One region of the Clostridioides sp. LIBA-7678 genome, then DNA from elsewhere that is predicted to be linked to it. Evidence: riboswitches for the same ligand, from Rfam matches in the RefSeq annotation. Region 1 holds a riboswitch; the other holds the start of a gene.
What was found. A riboswitch is a leader RNA that binds a small molecule or an ion and turns the genes downstream of it on or off. The one in region 1 is predicted to bind cyclic di-GMP.

Region 1 (7,814 bases):
GTTTCTTTACTGCTAATGTTATACCATTAAACACTTTATAAGAAATACTTAAAACTATAGTCAATATAAATACAGCTATGATTATTTCTAATAAGGTAAGACCTTTTTCATTATTTTTGTACAAGTTTATCACCTATCTTTAAAGCCCATTTAGCTTTATTTTGCACTAGACTTAAATGGATTATATTTTCCTGGTCTCCATGAAGATGGATTATCTGTATCAAGTATCATAGTAGTATTATCCTTAGTGTACATTATAAATTTGAATGTAGCATCCACTACACCTTCTGCTTCTGGAGCTACAACTTCTTTTTGTATTTCTTTCTCTGTAGCTGCTCTAAGTACACAAGTATTACATAGATAACTAGTAGACCTATCTAAAAGCTTATCATTTTTTAGAATTTCTCCTTCTTTTATCAATGGACAATCATTATATAAGTGCCATCTATCTTCGCCTTCTACCCAATATATTTTTGTATCTTTATTTATGTTCACATTTTTAATTAAATCCTTACTAGTTGTCGTTTCTTTTTCTTCTTTTTCTGGCTCTATATATGAAGTCATTGTATAATCTAATATCTGAGTAACATTTTTTTGTTCTTCTAAGTAAGCCATTAATTTCTTGACGTTTCTATAATCACCTCTAACACTTATTGTTGTTGATATACCATAAAAATGTTCATATTCTCTAACGTTTCCAACATCGTAACTAGTTAAGTCTATATTGTATGCTTTCATTTTTTTGTCTAGACCTATTAAAAAAAGACCGTCTTGCATATCATATAAAAGGTTTTTACTTTTTTCTTTAAGTTCACTTTCAATTTCCTTAAGTTGTTTTTCATATTTTGGCATAAGAGCTGTTTTCTCTTTATACGTATTTAATTTTTCTGTAGATTGTTTTACAGAATTTTTTGTAGCAACATATTTTTGGTATTGAGGATAAAGCCCAAAGTAGCCATATGATAAAATAGCTAATAAAATTATGACTTTTATAAGAATTCCTTTTAGAGTAACTTCCACTTTGAATATATCTTTTATATCTTTTTTAAATATATCTTTATTCATTAGTTAATACACCTTCTTTCAGGTATAATGTCATGTTAAATGTATAATTAGAATCTTCTTCATTATTTTTTATGCTATGTAATTTAACATCCTCAAAATAATACAATCCCTTTAGTTTATATAAAAATTGACCTACATAAGAAGAATCTTTAGCATTTCCTTCTATGTTTATGATATTTGGTATCTTGTCATATAATGGTGTCTTATCATCCTTCTCTGTATCTGTATCATTAGTTTCACTATCCCCAGTTAATGCTTCTGATATATTTGTAGTCTTCTCTTCACTTAAATCACTACTAGTTTTATTTCCATCACTATTGCTTTTTGTGTTTGATTTTGTTTCATTATTACTTGATTTATTTGTAGTAGCTTTATCATTATTTGAGTTTTCAGTTTTATTAGTAGTGCCAAGATTTTGATAAGTAGTTGATAAACTTGTTAGCTCAACTCTACTTGGAGTATTTTTATCTATATCATCCAATAAATTTTCCCACTTCACCTTTTTCCCAATTAACATATCATATACTTTTATTTCTTCAGTTTTGCTTTGTATCATCTTTTCTATATTTCCAATCTGATAATATGCAGATTCAATACTTCTTATTTCATCATTAACATTTTCAAGCTCTTTATTAGCTAAGCTATTTGAAAAAATCAAACATAAATATGGAATAGCAAGAACTAAAATAACTATTGGTGCTATTTTTAGCATGTTTTTCACTTGCTTGGCTTTCATCTGTTTTTTGAGTATATCCATTGGTAAAAAGTTTATATTTTCAAAATCCTTTTTACCTTTAGGTTCTATCATACTTCCTAGAAGCTCTACAATTGAATTTATATCATCTTCATCTATATCTCCAGTTATCATATCAGATATATCCATTATTTCAGTAAGACCTTGAGAAACATAATTTGAAAATGCAGAACTAAAAGCCTCATAAATCAATTTATTTGAATATCTTTTTCCTAATATTAATATGGTATCTGTAACCTTACCAAAGTTTCTTGACGAATAGTAATTCATAAGACCTTTTGATTCTTCTACTACATTTAATAATTGCATTTCCATATCTTTTGCAGTTATTCTTATCGGTATATTATCACTAATAAATAAAGTATCTTTCTTATATATATTTATAATTGTACTATTGTCACTTATGTTAGTTACCATTATATCGTTGTAATCCAAATTTTTAAGAATTCTTAAATAAGCAGTTGATAATGTGTCTATTCTATCCAATATTAAATCGAACTCATGCATTATCTCTACAATTGCATTTATTTCTTCCTTTTTTATAGCTCCAATGATAAGATTTAGACTTGACTCCTCACCAGTTGAACTATCTGATGTTTCACTAGATACTTCATATGAAAACACATATTCATCTGATTCCAAAGCCATCATCTCATCCATTTCTAGCTTCATAAATCCATCTAAATCCTTTTTATCCATCTTAGGGAGTTTTTGGGGTTTTAGAATTACATCTCTTGTATTTAAACAAAAAACTACATGTCTTGATTTTAACTTAATATTTTCTAATGCGTATCTCAATAGAGCATACTTTTCCTTAGAAAAATCTTGTGCAATATCCTCTATTGAAAACGCATTAAAATTTTTTATATAAAACTTATCTTTATCATGTTTATATCTGCCCTCAACTATGGAAATAGAATCGCCATAATATGATACATAAACCTTGTTCATTTGTCCTTTCCCTCCTACATAGCATCATATATACTAAGCATTGGCATAAATATTGATACAACCAGTACCGCAACTATAATACCAACTGCAATTATTAAAACAGGTTCTATCATTGATGCCATCCTATTTAAATAAATTTCGGATTCATACTCATAGAATTCGGCCATCTGTCTGCTTATATTCTCTAACTCCCCTGTCTGCTCTCCTATAGCTATCATCTGCACTAATACAGAATCAAAATAGGTATATCTCTCTAAGTTTTCTGCTAAGCCCTCACCTCTTGTTATTCCATCTTTAGCTGATGACAAAATCTTTTCTGCCATGGTATTATTTACACTATCTATAATATAATCAAGTCCCTGAACTAATGGGTACCCTGTTGATACAAATAGATACAATGCTCTTGAAAAACGTGTAGCTACCATACAGTTTATTCCTTTTCCTAAAATAGGTATCTTATTTATGACTCTATCTTTATGTGCTCTACCAATTGGTGTTTTTAAATATTTCTTAAATTGGTAAATGGACAGTATAATAGCTAGAAGTACTATTATCCAAAACTTCTTCATAAACATACCAAACCCCATAACAATTCTTGTTATAAGGGGAAGGGTTGCACCTACTGTTGTAATTGAATTAACCATCTTAGGCACCATAAATGCTGTAAATATAAAAATCATTATAAATGAAGAAATTAAAACTATTAATGGATATGTTGCTGCATTTCTAAGCTTTTGCTTAATTCTATGTTCACTTGAGTAAAATGAAGCCATACTTTTTAGTACTTCATCTAATTTACCTGTGGCCTCACCTGTAGCTACCATAGCTCCAAGTAATTTTGGAAACTTTGATTTTGATGAAAGCATTGAATCTGCAATAGTAGAACCTATTTTTATTTCTGCCACTATACGATTAATTTCTTCTCTCAAGGTAACATTAGTTGACCTTCTGGCTAATGTTTCTAGGCCTGAGATACTATTTATACCCGAAGATACTATAATAGCAAACTGTCTACAAAAGTGGCTTATCTGGTCAGCTCCTAAGTCTTTTTTTCTCTTTCTACTAAAGACACTTATATTTTTACTTTTACTTTCTTTAATTTCGAGAACTCTAAGATTTCTTTTTCTAAGTAGATTTCTAGCTTCATTAAAATCATTAGCTTCAATCACATCAGTTTGCTTTTTTCCATCCTCTTTTATCACTGTATACTTAAAACTTTTCATAATATCATCCTTTAATCAGTCATCAAAATTATTCTAATCATTTCTTCTACTGTTGTCTTTCCATTTAAAACCTTTTTAACTATATCCTCTTTTAGACTAATCATACCTTGTTGTCTAGCTACCTTTAAAATTTCTCTTTGATTGGCAGATGAATCTATTAACTCTTTTATTTCTGGTGTTATTTCAAGCATTTCAAATATACCTAGACGCCCCTTATATCCCGTATTATTGCATCTTTCACATCCTTCTCCTTTATAAATAGTTACTGATTCATTTATATCAATACCAAGAGCCTTTTTTTCTCCAATATCTGCTTCATATGAAACCCTACAATGCTCACAAATTTTTCTTGTAAGTCTTTGAGATATTACCCCTAAAACGGATGAGGTTATCAAAAAACTTTCTACATCCATATCTAAAAGACGAGAAATTGCTCCAACTGCTGTATTTGCATGTAATGTGCTTAAAACTAAATGTCCTGTAAGAGAAGCTCTTATTGCTATTTCCGCAGTTTCAGTATCCCTTATCTCCCCAACCATTATTATATCTGGGTCTTGACGCATAAAAGCTCTAAGTCCACTGGCAAAGGTAAGACCTGCTTTTTCATTTATTTGAGATTGATTTACGCCAGGTAATTCATACTCTATAGGGTCTTCTATAGTTAGGAGGTTCCTATTTTCTGTATTTAATTGATTTAACATTGAATATAATGTAGTTGTCTTTCCACTTCCAGTAGGACCAACTACCAATATAAGCCCATAAGGAGTGTTTATCAACTCGTCATATATCTTAGAGCCATGTTCATCTATTCCTAGTACTTCTTTACTAACCATAAAATTACTCTTATCAAGAACCCTCATGGCTATCTTTTCATCCCTATTAGTTGGCATTGTAGAAACCCTAAAATCTATAGGTTTGTTATCTACTTTTAAATAAATTCTGCCATCTTGTGGGATTCTCTTTTCAGATATATTTATATCTGACATTATTTTGATACGACTTACTACTGCTTTGTATGGCGCTGAGTTCATTCTCATATATTCCCTTAGCATACCATCTATTCTAAATCTAACACGCATGTAATTTTCGCTTTGTTCTATATGTATATCACTTGCTTCCATTCTCACAGCATTTTCTAGTATGTTGTTTACTAATCTTACTATTGGAGCTGCGTTTACATCTTCTTCAAGTATTACTGTTTCTCTTACTCCACCAGTTCTATTCTTGTTGTACTCAGTCATTGCCTTATTTATTTCTGAATGAGCATAAGCATGACCTATTGCTTTGTTTATATCTTCTGCACTCGATATAAATATTTCTACATCTTTCCCTGACATACGTCTTACATCTTGAACTGCTTCTCTATCTTGTGGGTCTGACATGGCTAGACATATCTTGTCTCCATCGATTTTGAATGGAAATATCGTATATCTTTTACATATATTTTCTGGAACCATTTTTGTAGCTAATGTGTCTATTTCTGTTCCTTCTAAAAATACACTTTCTATATCCAAAAGTTCTTTTAATACACTTATTAATAAGTTACTATCTATAAGACCTTCTTGTACTAGAAATTCTCCTAGTCTTTTCCCACTGTTTTTTTGCTCTGATAATGCCCATTTAAGCTGGTCTTCTGTTATGTATCCTTTTTCAACCAGTTTGTCTCCTATTCTAACTTTTTTAGCCACAGATTTCACTCCTTTACTATCTCAATTATATCATCATTTGTGATTGGATATTAAAGAAAATAGTATAAAAAGACAGGAAGATTTTTCTTCCTGTCTTTTAAATTCTATTAATTTGAAACTAGTATATTTTCCTACTTAATTATAAATTTGTATTATCAATAAGAACTAGATATATTGGAATATTTTTCACACCAGCTTTTTCTGCAGCATTTAACGCTGTTGTAAGTTTTGAATCTGTAAATATTTTATCTTCACCTATGTCACTTATTAATTTGTCCATTTGTGCTTTTGTTAATGTAACATCATCTATTTTTAGTGCCAATTTATTTCCAGTTACAGTAAGCTCATAACTACCTCCTATATCTGCTTTAGTTGGTATAGATTCCATATATGATCCAAATACATCTAATTTACTTGCATTTACAGGTAGTTTATTCTCATCTGAATAATAAGACAATGCTGCACTCTTAACTGAACTATAATCAGACTCAACACTTGCTACCTTAGCCTTATTTATATTACTAAATAAAGCTGGAACTGCTACTACTGCTAATATACCTATAATTGCAATTACTACCAATAATTCCACCAAAGTGAAACCTTTTTTATTCTTTCTTAACTTCATTTTTATTCCCCCTCAATTTTTTTAATTAATACTTACTTATAATATACCTGGTTAAAATCTAAGTAAAGTTATTTACACGTACTAACCAGATTTATTTCTAGCATATAACCATCTTAAAACAAAAAATGCTATGAAAATAAAAGTATCCATAAATAAATACAATTCCATAGCCGGTTGCACCACTAACTCCATATGTCCCAAGGTGCCCAAATCACAGAACATATATCAGCGTTTCTATTTTTATTAAATTCAGGGTAATGCATAATTATATATACATATCCACTTATATTATATAATAGTTACCAAATTTTATCAACTAAGTTTATATTATTTATATATACCAATTTTTTACATATTGAAACACAATTTCTAGAAATATTTAGACTATACAAAAAAAGAAACATCTCCCTACAATTATCATATATCGTAAGGAGATATTTATAAATTATCATTTAGTTTTATCATCGTCATTTCCATCCTTTGCTAATATTTATTTGAAAGCTAGAAGCTATTACAATATAGTATTTTATTAAAATCATCTATTATAAACATTCTATCTCTTTTAATTATGATTCAGCCACAATCACTATATAAACGAAATTCTTCATTTACAGATATGCTTATTGTGCAAAATTACTTTCTTTACAGTAACTTTATATAATCCAGAACCCTCTCACAAACATTAAAGATATAGAATAGATACTATTTTCAATTCTTATAAATAAACTTTCAATAGATTTTTTTATTCCTTATAGATTGTGACTGAATCATTTAATTATTAAGGGTTCATCTTCTGACCTTCCCATTGGAAACACCTCTTTCTTTATTTATATTTACATAATACTACATAATCTAAAATTTTTCAATACTTTTTCTAAATATTTTTTATATTCATAATATTCATAATTTTATTTACTTTTTACACTTATTTTTACTTAAATACACTGAAGTTTTAAACTATAATCCTTTTCTAAAATTACATATACACATCTAAAATATTCCTATAAATTAAAATAACAAAAAAGAGTTGTCCAAAAGTTTTATATCCTTTTAAACAACTCTTATAAATCTAATAAATTAGAATAATTTACTTACTGATTCGTTAGAGAATATCATTCTTATAGCATCACCAAATAAAGGAGCTACAGTTTTTATCTTTATCTTATCAATTCTTTTCTCTTCAGGAAGTTGTATAGTATCAAGAACTATTAACTCACTTATCTCTGAATTAGAAATTCTTTCAATAGCTGGTCCTGATAATACACCATGAGTACAACAAGCATAAACATCTTTTGCACCAAATTCTTTAAGTGCATTTGCCGCATTAACTATTGTTCCTGCTGTATCTATCATGTCATCTAATAGTATAACATTTTTACCTTTAACGTCACCTATTAAGTTCATAACTTCACATACATTAGCTTTTGGTCTTCTCTTATCTATTATAGCTATTGGTACTTCTCCATTTAAAGTATTAGCAAATTTTCTTGATCTAGTAACACTTCCTA
Region 2 (7,814 bases), 240 kb from region 1:
TAATATATATCCACATCATTTTTGCATAGAAAAAGAAAAAAATTTAATATACATACCTAGTTCAAGTAATGGGATACTCTATGTCTTAGATTTAAGCAATGATAAAATAATTGATACTGTTTCTATAGGAGGAAGTCTTAGTCAAGTTGTACTTAGTGATAATGAATTATTTGTAGCAAATGAAGATTCTAATAGTATATACGTATTGAATAAAAACACATTAAATCCAATAGGAATTATTGGTGTTGATAACATGCCACATGGATTTGATTTTGACAGAGAAAGTAAAAAGTTATATGTACCATGTATAAATTCAATAGTATGTATAGATACAATAAATAAAAATATACAAAAGAAAATTAATATGGACTTTAGAGCATGGCATATAGAACTTGATAAACAAAAGAAAGAAATGTATATATCAACACTTGATGGAAAGCTTATAATAATTGACGAAGTAAGTATGGATATAAAAAAGGTATTATATGAATTCTTATTACCAGTAGAAATAAGATTTAATTATAGTGGGAAAAAAGTTTATGTTGCTGATTTGGGTTATAATAATGTGAGAATTTTAGATTATACAACAAGTAGATACATTGGGAATATTGAGATAAATGGAATTCCACAGGGATTAGAAATATCTAAAGATGAAAGGTTATTATTTGTGTCAGATACACAAGAAAACTCAGTGAAAGTTTATGAAACTGCAAATAACAAATTAATAAAAGAAATCAAGGTAGGAAAAGAGCCTACAACTATAATTTGTTTGTAGGCTTTAATGTATGTCTCTTATAAGTAAGTCGATAACTTCGGCATACATATAAGATGCATTATTTTTCCAGTTGTTGCAAATAAGCTTTGCCTGTTTCTCTGATGAAACATTTAGATTTAAATCTATTAAGTTAGACTGATTTTCTATGACTCTAAGGTTGACAATAAATTCATTATCACTTTGTTTTACAAAACTAGACTTTACTTGAGTATCTGCTAGTAAATTTTCTTTATTAGAATCTATATACTTGTCTATTTTTTCTGTAACACTAGTAGGTATTCGATTAAAGAAGTATTCTAGACTTTCTACGCCTCTTTGAGTAAGAGCATAATATTCTCTGTCAGAGTCTTTATATGTAGTCAAAAACTTAGATTCCATAAGCTGAGATAAAAGCTGTTGTAATGAAAAATAATTCATCATCTCAGTCTCTAATACTACTTGAGTTATTTGAGAATTAGTTAAATCCATTTTAATTTTTTCTAATATATATAAAATTAAAAGTTTATGATACGCTAATTCTTCAGACGAGTTTTCAAACATAAATATCATCCTCCGTCAAACTATTTCTATATATAATATATTAAACTAATTCATACAAAATTAAAAGAACAATTTATATAGTATTATTAATCTTTAACAAATCATATAAAATTAATTTTACAAATAAATACAGAGAAACAGGGCTGCTAATTAGCAGCCCTGTTGATACCCAGGTGTCAAAATTTACTATCTATTTTCCAGCCATTTGTCTTTCAGCCATTTCAACTAATTTCTTAGTCATGTATCCACCAACATATCCATTTTCTCTAGCTGTTAAGTTTCCTTTGTCTATGTTTTCATAGTTAGATAAACCTATTTCGTTAGCTATTTCTAATTTCATTTGGTTTAAAGCAGCTTTTGCTTCTGGCACTACTGTTCTGTTTGAATTTGACATAGTAAATTTCCTCCTCAAATAATTAGTTTATGATGTCTAACAACACTTTTATTTATGTGATGTTAATACTAATTTCTCCAAAATAAAAATAATATATACAGAAAAATAAAGGTAAAAATGTAAAAAATATTAAAAAATTAAATAAACGGGTATTTTAGAGCGTTTAACTAGAACGATATAGATTTTGTTTTTTTACTTATTGTCTTATAAATTAAATATTACAGTACTTTTTTGAGCTAAAAAAAAATAAATTTTAAATATAGAAGAAATTATTTAAAAGGGGGAATAGTATGAAAAGAGAAGTCAAAAGAACTAAAGCTTTGATATATAGTGTTTTATTTTTTTCATTATTATTAGTATTAATATTTGCTCTTGTTTATGGAATAAAGTATATGTGTTCTAAGTCTGATAACTCAAAAATGCCTATATATAAAGTTGATACAAATGAGAAAAAAGTAGCTTTAAGTTTTGATGTTGCTTGGGGAACTAATAATATGGATGAAATTTTAAAGATTTTAGATAAACATAATATAAAAGCTACTTTTTTTCTAGTTGGTAGCTGGGTAGATGATAATCAAGATATTGTGAAGGCTATAGATGAAAAGGGACATGAAATTGGCAATCATTCAAATACCCATGCGAATTTGAAAGAAATATCAAAAGAAGACATAACAAAAGAAATAGAAACTACATCAGGAAAGATATTTAATATAACAGGGAAAAAAACAAATTTGTTTAGACCACCTTTTGGAGATGTAAACAACAAAGCTATGGACATTTGCAGTGATTTAGGTTATAAAGTAATTAAGTGGGATGTGGATTCTATAGACTGGAAAGAGCTTGGTCCAAACCATGTAATTGAAAAAGTAATAAAAGAATCTCAACCTGGCTCAATAGTTTTATTTCATGCTAATATAAATGATGTAGATAACTATTTGGACACTATAATAAGTAAGCTTAAAAAAGATGGATACAGTTTAGTAAAAATATCAGACTTATTATATAAAGATAATTACATAATTGATTCTAATGGAGTGCAGAAACTTAAGAATTAACAAGTAGTAAATGTATATTTTAAGTAAAGTTGTGGTAAATTATATAGTATATGTTAGAAAAGTGTCGATAAAAAGACGGTGTCTATTTCTTGACACTTTTTATGCATGTATGCAATATCAATAATTATAGATTAAATTGGTTGAAAAAGTGTCTAATAATTGACTTTTATAAAATGAGTTTAAATATTTGAAAGAAGTTATGGATGCTGTAAGACAGTATTTTCAAAGGGTATAAGTTTGTTTAAAAGTTGGCATAGAAATTGCTTTGTTAATAAGCGATATGTTCTATAGAAATAAACAATATGTTAAGACCTTGTAATAGAAAAATAACATTAACATTATTTGAACAGCTTATAAAAAAAATTAATATACTTAAGGGGGCGTACTAGTTGAACAAACTATATTCTATTTTATTAAAACAACACGTTGGTGGTCCAGATAAGCCAGTAGTAAGTGTTGGAGATGTAGTAAAAAAAGGAACTCTAATCGCAGAACCAGCTGGATTAGGGGCAAATATTTATGCCAGTGTTAGTGGAAAAATAAGTGAAATAAATGACCAAGCTATAGTAATCGAAGCTGATGAAGTACAAGATGATACTTTTGAACCATTAAAAGGAGAAGGTATACTTGACTTAATTAAAGAAGCTGGAGTTGTAGGTATGGGTGGAGCAGGATTCCCTACTCATATAAAATTAAACATAGATTTAAAAGGTGGAACAATATTAGCAAATGCTGCTGAATGTGAACCTTTATTAGCTCATAACATAAAAGAAATAGAAGAAAGACCAGAAATAGTTTACCAAGGTATAAAATATGCTATGGAAGTTACTAATGCTGGAAAAGGTATGCTAGCAATAAAAAGCAAGCATCCAGAAGCAATAGCAGCATTTAAAAAAGTAATAAAGCCAGGAGATAATATAGAAGTTGCAGAACTAGTTGACATGTACCCAATGGGAGAAGAGAGAGCGATAGTAAGAGATGTTCTAGGTAAATTACTTGAGCCAACTCAATTACCTTCAGAAGCTAATGCAGTAGTAATAAATGTAGAAACATTAACTAGAATAGTAGAAGCTGTTGAGCAAAAAAGACCAGTTATATCTAAAAATGTAACTGTAGTTGGTCAATTAAACAGTGGAAAAGAATCTATAGTATTTGAAGATGTGCCAATTGGAACTACTGTTGGAGAATTAATTGAAAGAGCTGGTGGAATAAAAGGTGAATACGGTGAGATAATCTTAGGAGGACCTTTCACTGGTAAAGCTACTACTTTAGATACTCCAATAACTAAAACTAGTGGTGGTATAATAGTTACTATGCCATTTGTTAATGAAAAGAGAAAAATGGGTCTTTTAGTCTGTGCATGTGGACCTAATGAAGAAAGAATGAGAGACATAGCAGCTAAAATGGGAGTTACTGATATAGTATCAGTTCAAAAATGTAAACAAGCTCAAGAAATTAAAGGTGCATTAAAATGTGAAAATCCAGGACACTGTCCAGGACAAGCTCAAAAATGTATAGAATTTAAGAAAGCTGGAGCAGAAGTTATATTAATAGGAAACTGTACTGACTGTAGTAACACAGTAATGGGTTCTGCACCAAAATTAAAATTAGGTGTATATCATATTACTGACCATGTAATGAGAACAGTTAATCACCCATTAATAAGAAGAATAAAAGGTGACGTAAGATTAAAAATAAAATAATATAATATAAAAATATATAATAAAACATCCTTGGAAAAAATTGTAAAATTGTTTTCGGGGATGTTTTTTTGTTGTGATATGTCGATAACATTAACGAATAATATAAATAATATAGAAGAAATAGACAAAATATAATATTTAATATATAATGATGGCAATAGCTATTAAAATTATATTAGACAAAAACAAACTCAGATATGTGGTCATATTGACATATAAAAATTGAATTGAGTCAATTATCCAATAGAGTAAAGATTTTTGTATTATCTCAAGATACTCTACAGTATCTTTTTTAATGTAAGAATAAGTTTTTGTCTCTTACTAATAATTTTAGAATGTTCGTAAAGAGTGCACTTAAAAAATAAAAAATATTACAAAAATAAAAATTACTAAAAACCTATTTATAGAAACTGTGAAGTATATCTTAAATTTGGGCACTTAAAAGATATATGGAGTTAGTAGTGCAACCTGCTATAAATATAAATAGGAGGAAAATCTTGAAAATAAAAATTAAAAAATCAAGTATAATTAGTTTAGTAATTGCTTTTAGTATGGCATTTACTGCATTTGCACCAATAATATCTTATGCTGACGAAGTAAGTGGAAAAGATACAATACTTGATGGAGAGAAGCCATCAGGAGGAGAAACACCAGACGGAGAAACACCATCAGGAGGGGAAACACCAGATGGAGAGAAACCATCAGGAGGAGAAACACCAGATGGAGAGAAACCATCAGGAGGAGAAGCACCAGACGGAGAGAAGCCATCAGGAGGAGAAACACCAGATGGAGAGAAACCATCAGTAGGGGAAACACCAGACGGAGAGAAGCCATCAGGAGGAGAAACACCAGATGGAGAGAAACCATCAGTAGGGGAAACACCAGACGGAGAGAAGCCATCAGAAGGAGAAACACCAGATGGAGAGAAGCCATCAGGTGAAGAGATACCAGATGGAGAGAAACCATTAGGTGGAATTATACCATCAGAAGAAGAGGAAGAATTAGAAGTAGAAGAAATGAGTTTGAAGCAGAATATTGAAGATATTCTTAATCTTACTGTATCTCAAATAAATAAGATTGTATATAATTTCTGGGAAGATGAAAATGATGTAAAAACAGATGTACAGTCAGAAATTAGTGAGGTACTTACTTCAAAAGATGCAAATATTGGATTATGGTATAATAAAAATTCAAAAGTAGAAGATACATGTTTATTAAAAGAAACAGATGGTTCAAATAGACCTTATTTTGATGTAAGATTTGATGATATTACAAAAACTTTAACTTTTGATTATATAATAGAAGGTCTTATAGGTGCAGGCTATAAAGATGGGAAATATATAATAGAAGGTGAGGACGGAGAACAAACTGCATTTTGTTATAATAATCATCTAAAATCTCCAACTAGTCATAATAAGAGTCCATACTTACCAGCAGAAGATTTTAATGGTCAAGAAAATCAAAACGAAGATGCAATTAAATCTATACTATATGCGGGTTCCGAGTTTGATGGATTTGGATATAAGCAACAGTTTAATTTAGGTGGAGAAGAATATGAAGGTATAACTCATGCTACTACTCAAGATGCAATTTGGATTATGCTTGGGCAAATGAATGAGCAGGAAAGACTTAAACAATATCAAGCTAATATAAAGCTTTATGATATGTTTATAGAGAGTGCAAAGACTGAAGAAGAAAAAGCTGAGTATCTAAAAGGTAAGGAAGCAGCAATAAATTCAAAAGCTTACTTAGAGGCATTATTAAATGCAGGGCGTGAAGAATTAAAGCCAAATGATACAGGAAAACCTAGTTTGAGTAATGGTTTGACTGATATCAAATTTGATAAGAATCAAGATGGTACTTATGAAACAGAAGCTATAGCTTTAGTAGGTTATAGTGGTGTAGTTAAATTAAAGTTACCAGATGGAGTAACTGCTTATGATGAAAATGGAAATATAATAGGTACAGGTGAAGTAGAAATTTCAACACAAGAAAAGTTTAAACTTAAGAGTGTTAATAAGCCAGATGTAAAAGCTAATATATCTGCTTTATCTTATGATTATATTTTCCCAAAAGCTATTCAATATTTTAAGACAGTTTTCGATTTTGGTGATAAAGACCATTCATCTTTATTGCCTACTAGTAAGCAAAATTTATTAAGTTATACAATAGAGCAAAAAAATGGTGAGGAAGTTGATTTCAATATAGGTGTACCAACAGATGGAGACCCTGATGTGAATCCACCAGTGCCACCAGATAATGGTAATGATAACTCAAATGGTCATAAACCTAAGCCATCACCACCATCAGATGATACAGTGATAAATCCACCAGTACCACCATCAGATGATACAGTGATAAATCCACCAATACCACCATCAGATGATACAGTAATAAATCCACCAGTACCACCATCAGATGATACAGTGATAAATCCACCAGTGCCACCATCAGGTGATGCAGTGGAAAATACATCAGTGCCATCAAAAAATGATACAATAGTAAATCCACCAGTACCACCAACAAATGACATAGTTGTAAAATCACCAAAAACAGGTGATGAAACTCAAATAATGCCATACATACTTATTGGTATTGTAGCAATTTGTGGGTTAGTGTATCAAACAAAAAGAGCAAAAAATTAATATGGAGTACTGTTTGTTATTAAGTTTTAAAATATATTGTCTCAAATTGATTTAAAATCATTTTGAGGCATTTTTTTATGTAAGTATAACCTTTGTGAGAACAGATGTTAATTGTTTTGTGAATAGAAAAATACTTTGAAGGTGAAAATAGTATTGAAAAAATAATATACTAAAGGTATAATTCATTTGATTTCATTTGTATAGATTTAAGTATTCATTTTAGTAATTACATGAATTTGTATTAGAAATTTGTATATTAAACAGTTAAGAAATTTTAATATTAATTATTTAATAAACTGTTATTATGATATGCTAGAATAAATATATATAAATAAGTTTTGATGATGTACTACTATAAAGGGGGGACTTTATGTTTTCGATACCAGAAGTAAAAAAAGTAGAAGAGGTAATGGATACAAAATTTACAACTATAGACGAAGACACAAGAATTGAAGATGCAATAAAAGAAATGATAAAAAGTAACACAAAAACTCTAATGGTAATAGATTCATCTGGTGAATTAAAAGGTATTATATCTATGACAGATATACATAATCTTTATGACATGCATAAGAAGTATGACGGTCAACCAGTAAAACTTATAATGAAAAAGGATGTAATATATGTCAGCGAAGGTCTAACCTTAGATGAGTGCAGAGATATAATGATATTGAAAAATATAGGAATTCTCCCTGTTCTTAG

Region 2: it holds a riboswitch for cyclic di-GMP, as region 1 does, so the genes downstream of both, ACTG46_RS17465 (Cys-Gln thioester bond-forming surface protein) here and ACTG46_RS18565 (type II secretion system protein) in region 1, are expected to answer to the same signal.

The regions. Positions count from the first base shown of each region.
Region 1 is NZ_CP196987.1:4,016,816-4,024,629, forward strand. It holds gene ACTG46_RS18540 (PulJ/GspJ family protein) at 1-133, opposite strand, end outside; gene pilO (type 4a pilus biogenesis protein PilO) at 157-1,065, opposite strand; gene ACTG46_RS18550 (PilN domain-containing protein) at 1,058-2,770, opposite strand; gene ACTG46_RS18555 (type II secretion system F family protein) at 2,785-3,993, opposite strand; gene ACTG46_RS18560 (GspE/PulE family protein) at 4,005-5,681, opposite strand; gene ACTG46_RS18565 (type II secretion system protein) at 5,821-6,306, opposite strand; cyclic di-GMP riboswitch class II at 6,466-6,551, opposite strand; gene ACTG46_RS18570 (ribose-phosphate diphosphokinase) at 7,384-7,814, opposite strand, start outside.
Region 2 is NZ_CP196987.1:3,774,536-3,782,349, reverse strand. It holds gene ACTG46_RS17490 (beta-propeller fold lactonase family protein) at 1-775, shown strand, start outside; gene ACTG46_RS17485 (DUF4364 family protein) at 779-1,315, opposite strand; gene ACTG46_RS17480 (alpha/beta-type small acid-soluble spore protein) at 1,506-1,709, opposite strand; gene ACTG46_RS17475 (polysaccharide deacetylase family protein) at 2,000-2,764, shown strand; gene prdC (proline reductase-associated electron transfer protein PrdC) at 3,154-4,467, shown strand; cyclic di-GMP riboswitch class II at 4,864-4,949, shown strand; gene ACTG46_RS17465 (Cys-Gln thioester bond-forming surface protein) at 4,965-7,112, shown strand; gene prdR (sigma-54 dependent transcriptional regulator PrdR) at 7,483-7,814, shown strand, end outside.